DNA from 2 places in the Thalassospira sp. MBR-102 genome. Region 2 is predicted to be linked to the other one. Evidence: predicted binding sites of a transcription regulator. Region 2 holds the regulator's gene; the other holds the start of a gene.
What was found. Region 2 encodes LexA, which represses DNA repair genes until DNA is damaged. Its sites were predicted from a motif close to ATGTTCTANTTTGGTTC; they were not measured.

Region 1: ABIE64_RS02810 (ImuA family protein) is a predicted target of LexA. The motif match lies at 1,520-1,536, and genes of this name have one in related genera.

Annotation. Positions count from the first base shown of each region.
Region 1 covers NZ_JBEPTC010000001.1:574,573-577,997, forward strand. The annotation lists gene ABIE64_RS02805 (Y-family DNA polymerase) at 1-841, opposite strand, end outside; gene ABIE64_RS02810 (ImuA family protein) at 771-1,514, opposite strand; gene cysN (sulfate adenylyltransferase subunit CysN) at 1,675-3,425, opposite strand, start outside.
Region 2 covers NZ_JBEPTC010000007.1:98,644-102,068, reverse strand. The annotation lists gene trpC (indole-3-glycerol phosphate synthase TrpC) at 1-263, shown strand, start outside; gene moaC (cyclic pyranopterin monophosphate synthase MoaC) at 263-763, shown strand; gene lexA (transcriptional repressor LexA) at 911-1,618, shown strand; gene ABIE64_RS13415 (ComEC/Rec2 family competence protein) at 1,692-3,425, opposite strand, start outside.

The DNA of each region.
Region 1 (3,425 bases), on a different contig from region 2:
TGGCCGCATCGCCCAGCGGTTCGCCAAAGCTGCGCCGGATCAGCCATGGCCGATCTGGCAAATTGAAATTCAGATGTTCGGGCAGACGTCCATAAAACTGATCAAGCCGTTGCAAAACTTCGGGCCCCAAGCGCGTGGTGATATTGGCACGCGGCATCGGGGTGATGTCGCCCAGATGTTTAAGCCCCAGCCGAAACAGGGTGACACGTGTCTGTTCGGCCAGACGCAGGGCGGATATCGGAAAACCGGCGGCAATATCATGATCGCGCGGCAGGCTTAAAATCCGTTGATCAGCCAAGGCAGCAGGGTGGCATCGTGCCGCCCCCCATGCCGCACCTGCCGTATCGGCAATGGCGGCACGGCCAGCATAACCACGTGATTTGACATCGCGCAGAACCAGCGCCAGAAGCGCACTTTCGCCACCAAAAAGGTGACTGCCGCCGGTAATTTCAAGCCACAATCCGGCATCACCTGTATGGTTATGATCGGCTTCCTGCAAGAACCGGTCTCGGGCAACCCACGGGCTGTATCGGTCCATCGCGCGGATCAAACGCGCCAGATGGCGTTCATAAAGATCGGGCTGTTCGGGAAGGTCGCGCAAAGCCGGGTATATGCTGCGTGCTTCGGCAAGGCGCATGCCCGGTGCCAGCCCGCGTGATTGTGCTGCCTTGTTGCTGCCGCAGACAAGCACACCCTTGTGATCAGCTCGCGTGATCACGACCGGTTCCCGTTGCGGGGATGGTGCGGTTTGCGGGGTATCATCCCCGGTTTCAGGCATATCGATCCGGTGGCAATCTGTTTTCCAGTGCGTCAGCCACAGATAAAGAAAACGTTGTTGCATCAATTTGCATTCTCCAGCTGCCCGGTCGAACCCCGCGTCCCCCGATCAGGCTGAGTATGTGTCGGTTGCCTGTTGTTGAATGTTTCGCTGCTTCCGGCGTTATCCGCCACCGCGTATGCGCGCTTGATGCGGTGGTTTTGCCATCGGACCGCATATGCCGGATCGCAATCAGGCGCGTATGTCCGGCTTCGCAGGCTAGTTGCAGGCGGCGTGCCGCAGTCAGGTCATAATCCGTGGTTTCGACAATGATGCTGACGATCTGTCCGGATTTTGCCGCTTCCTCGCAGGTCCAAAGGGCGGTGGCCTGCCGATCAACCACCATCATGACCGGCATATCCGTCGCTGGCAGCGCAAGCGGATAAAGCCCGCCTTGGTCAATCGCGCGCCGTTGTCGAATCCAAAACAGGCTTTTGCCTGTTTGATCCCCGATGGAAAGTCGTGCCAGATACCATGCCAGAATGGAGGCGGCGGTATCATCATGACCGCAGATGATTTCATGCAGACCCACCGGGGCAATGCCCCCGATGCTGATATGATGTGCCAGATCGACCCCGCCAAAGGCACGGCGCATGATCCGATCCGTCCCGCCGGGCAGGCAGGCAACCTGTCCTTTCCATTGTTTTTCGGCCCGTTGCAACGCAGCACGGGCAAGATGAAGACGTCTGTCCGACATGATGTAAGTTCCTGATTTGTTCTTTTTATGTGGTCAGGACGGAACAGGAGTCAAGCAGCAAAGACCGGGAAATGTCAGGAAGGGTCCAAGTCATTGCGCCAAAACAAAACCCGATGCCAGGAGCATCGGGTTTTGCATGTGAATTATGGACGTCAGATGATCAGATTTCCGGATACCACGCACCCAGAACGCCGAATTCTTCGAGCTTGGCAACGATGACCTCTGCTGCCTGTTCGGCGGTTTGATCAGATGTGTTGACCGTGATCTCGGCGTTTTCCGGTGCTTCATACGGGCTGTCGATCCCGGTGAAATTGGCGATTTTGCCTTCGCGGGCCTTTTTATAAAGGCCTTTCACGTCGCGCTGTTCGCAGACTTCAATCGGGGTGTCGATAAAGACCTCGATGAACTCGCCATCTTCGACAAGGCTACGCGCAAACTGGCGTTCGCTTTTGAACGGCGAGATGAAGGATACCAGCGTGATGATCCCGGCATCGACAAACAGCTTGGCGGTTTCACCCACACGGCGGATGTTTTCCACCCGGTCGGCATCGGTAAAGCCAAGGTCCTTGTTCAATCCGTGACGGACATTGTCACCATCAAGGGTGTAGGTGTGCTTGCCCATGGCATGCAGCTTTTTCTCGACCAGGTTGGCGATGGTCGATTTACCGGCACCCGAAAGACCCGTGAACCACAGAACGGCTGATTTCTGACCTTTCTGATAGGCACGTGACTTTTTGTTGATGTCCATTTCCTGCCATTTGACGTTGGTCGCACGGCGAAGCGAATGGTTGACCATGCCTGCGCCAACGGTGGCGTTGGAATAACGGTCGATGATGATGAACCGGCCCGAATGGCGGTTGTCATCATAGGGATCAAAGGCCAGTGCCTTGTCGGTTGCGATATTGGCAATGCCGACTTCGTTCAGTTCCAGCGTCTTGCCGGCAATATGTTCCAGCGTATTGACATTGACCTTGTATTTCAGGTCGCTGATCTGTGCGTTGGTGACCTGTGCGCCCATCTTGATGATATAGGGGCGGCCGGGCAGAAGATGATCTTCGTGCATCCAGATGATGCGGGCTTCGAACTGGTCGGCAAATTCCGGACGTTCATCCGGGCGGGCCAGAACATCGCCGCGCGAAATGTCGATTTCATCTTCGAGGGTCAGGGTCACGGCCTGACCGGCAAAAGCCTGATCGAGGTTGCCGTCAAAGGTGACGATTTCCCTGATCTTGCTGGTCTGACCCGAGGCGGTGACGGCAATCGCATCGCCCGGCTTGATGATGCCCGATGCGATGGTGCCGGAAAAACCCCGGAAATCAAGGTTCGGGCGGTTGACCCACTGCACCGGAAGACGGAACGGCTTTTCAATCGCATCCTGTTCGACCTGAACGGTTTCAAGATGTGCGAGCAGCGTCGGACCTTCGTACCAAGGGGTGTTCGGGCTGGCTTCGATCATGTTATCGCCGCGAAGGGCCGATAACGGGATTGGCATGATCGAGCTATAGCCAAGGTCTTTGGCGAATTCCTTGTAGTCGGCAACAATGGTGTCGAATTTGGCCTGATCATAGTCGATCAGGTCCATCTTATTCACGGCGAGCACCACATGCTTGATCCCCAGCAACGACGTGATGAAGCTGTGGCGACGTGTCTGTGTCAGGATGCCTTTGCGGGCATCGATCAGGATCACGGCGACATCGGCGGTCGAGGCACCGGTTGCCATGTTGCGGGTATATTGTTCATGGCCGGGGGTATCGGCGACAATGAATTTGCGTTTGTCGGTCGAAAAGAACCGATAGGCGACATCAATCGTGATGCCCTGTTCGCGTTCGGCCTGAAGCCCGTCCAGCAGCAGGGCGAAATCGATCTCGCCGCCTTGGGTGCCGACCTTGCGGCTATCGGATTCAAGGGCTG
Region 2 (3,425 bases):
GCGCCCTGAAACTTAAATCAAAGCTTCTCGGGGTCAATAACCGCAATCTGAAAACGCTCGAAGTCTCCCTGACCACGACCGAAGAACTCGCTGGCATGGTTGATGACAGCCGGATGCTGGTCGCCGAAAGCGGCCTGTTCACGCACGATGACCTCGCCCGCATGGCAAAGGTCGGCGCGCAATGCTTCCTGATCGGCGAAAGCCTGATGCGTCAGGACGACGTCACCGCCGCCACCCGCAATATTCTTGGCCTCGCGGCCTGATAACGGAACAAGACACAGGCATGGCAGACAAACTTTCGCATATCGACGCCGCTGGTAACGCCGTCATGGTCGATATTTCGGCCAAGAACGATACCGCGCGCGTCGCCATCGCAAAGGGCCGTGTCCTGATGTCGGCGGAAACGGCCCGGCTGATTGCCGAACGCGGCCATAAAAAGGGCGACGTTCTTGGTATCGCCCAGCTTGCCGGGATTATGGGCGCCAAGAAAACCGCCGACCTGATCCCGCTTTGCCACCCCCTGCCCCTGACCTCGGTCGAAGTCACGCTGGAACTCGCAACTGCCACCGATGCGGTAGATATTGTCGCGACCTGCAAAACCACCGGCAAAACCGGGGTGGAAATGGAAGCCCTGACCGCCGTTACCGTTACCGCACTTACCGTGTTCGATATGTGCAAGGCGGTCGATAAAGCCATGCGGATTACCGATATTCGCGTTGTCCACAAGGAAGGCGGAAAGTCGGGTACTTTCACCGCCGACTGATCCCTGAAAGTACCCAAATTTCGTTTCTTGACCGAAAGAATGCCCTTAAACGGCGATTTTTCGGGTTGTGGTGCTTGACGAACAAGCAGAACCAAAGTAGAACATTTATGTATTCGGTTTGTTCTTATTACTGGTTCGGAAAAAATCATGCTGACGCGCAAGCAATACGAATTGCTGGTCTATATCGATAATTACCTTCGCGATCATGGCATCTCGCCCTCTTTTGACGAGATGAAAGAAGCCCTGAGCCTGAAATCCAAATCGGGCATTCATCGCCTGATCACCGGGCTTGAGGAACGCGGCTTTATTCGCCGTCTCGCCCATCGGGCCCGCGCGCTCGAAGTCCTGCGTCTTCCGGATAATAATGATGACGACGCTGCGGAAACGCCCAACAATGTTACCTCTATCGCCTCCGCGCGAAAGGCTGCGCATCGACCGGCAACCGTGCCTTCGGCCTTTTCGGAATCGGGTGAATCCGTTTCCCTGCCGCTGTTTGGCCGGATTGCGGCGGGTACCCCGATCGAGGCCCTTCGCGATCAGACCACAATGGTGCAGGTCCCGGCAGCGCTTCTGGGAACCGGCGATCACTATGCGCTTGAAGTTTCCGGTGATTCGATGATCGATGCCGGTATTCTCGATGGCGACACCGTCCTGATCCAGCGTTGCGAACAGGCCAATGATGGCTCCATCGTTGTCGCACTGGTCGACGACGCCGAAGCCACTCTGAAACGCCTGAAACGTGGCCGTGGCGAAGTTCTGCTGGAACCGGCCAATGCGCGTTATGAAACGCGCGCGCTGTCGCCTGATCGTGTCCGCATTCAGGGACGTCTGATCGGTTTGCTCCGCCAATACTGATAGAATACCGAATAAACCGAACAAACCGAAAGAAACCGAAAGAAACGCCGTCGGCCTTGCCCGGCGGCGTTTTTTATTTGACCACCCTGCCCCCGATGATAATCCACGGCCAGATGCCGGACGTTTCACGCACGGTTTCGATCACCGGGGCGGCATCGGGCCGCAACGCAACCGAGACGCCCCCCTGCCACCACAACAGGTCATCATCGATGACAGTCACATCCGGCGCACAGATATCACGCGGCATATCGCGTTTCAGGCTGATGATCATATCGCCATGGCGGCATGCATAGAACGGATTGGCAAGATCATTGGCAATGATCACCTGCCGTCCGGCGATCCTGACGGAACAAACCGTTGCGTCGCATTTTTCGATGACATTGCCGGCATCATGATCGGCGATACCAAATCGCGCCATCCAGACCGACTGCTGAAAATCCGAAATGCCTTCGGGCAGGACAAGTTTGTCGCGCACCCTGTCGCGAATTGCCCAGCTTTCCTGATCCCCCGAAACCAGAATATCCGCCGGGCGATACAGGATTTGCGCCGCAATCGCCACGCATAGCGGAATGACAGCCAACCGGGCAATCGCGTTCCCCCGCCAGACCAGCCACCAGGCCATCGCCATCATGATGCCGATGGCAAATACGGCACTAAACTGCTCGACATGCCAAAGCCCCCAGGCCTGATCGGCGGCAAGGCTTGCGGTTTCAATCAACAATGTCAGTCCCGGCTTCATCAACCACAATGCCAGTCCCCCGGCTCCGAACGGCATCAGAACAAGCGTCGCCACAATCAGCGGCATCACCCAGAACGCCATCACCGGAATGGCAATCAGGTTGGACACGATCCCGATCATCGAAATCCGCCCGAAATGAAACCCGATGATCGGCGCGGTCACCGCCGTAACCAGCAACCCGGTCATCACCAGCCCGGCAAAAAACAGCCAAAGCCGGAATAGCCATGACCGATCCCCCGACTTGTCAAACCATCGCCTGCCCGGACCATCATAAAACGCCACCAGAACCGACACCGCCGCAAAGGAAAGCTGAAAGCTTGGCCCCAATACCGCATCGGGCCGCAGGATCAGAACAACCAGCGCCGCAAACGCCACCAACCGCAACGATATCGCCCGCCGATCCAGCAGCAACGCAATCCAGACAATCGTCAACGTCACAAAGGCACGCTGCGTCGGCACACTGGCCCCTGACAGGCCAAGATAGATCACGGCTGCGCACATCGCCCCGATAGCCGCCCATTTCTTGATCGGAAACCGCAGCGCAAGGGCGGGAATGGCCGCCATGCCAAACCGCAGGAAAAAGAAAACCGTCCCGCTTAAAAGCCCCATATGCAGCCCGGAAATCGCCAGAAGATGCGCCAATCCCGATTTGCGAAGATCATCGGCAATTTCCGCACTGACATCGCCGCGTTCGCCGACAATCAATGCCTTGGCAATCCCGGCCTCTGCGCCGGTAAGGACCTGATCGATTGCCGTCATGATCGTCAGGCGCAGACTTTCGATCCGGTCCGAAACCGGCTGCATCATTCCTGTTTCGGCCTTCTTGGTCACACTATATTTATGGCCGAAAACAAACCCGGTCGCCCCGATCCCGTCCAGATATAATCCGCGTGAAAAATCCGGGTCGCCCGGCACGGACGCCGCGCGCAACGGAAACAGCCGTGCCGTTGCCACGATATGATCCCCGACGGAAAGCTCATCGCCACCTGGAAGGCTCAATCGCACCTTCCAGTCAAATGCCCGGTCCTCAAGCCCCGCGATCCGCATTGGTGCCACGGTCATGCGCAT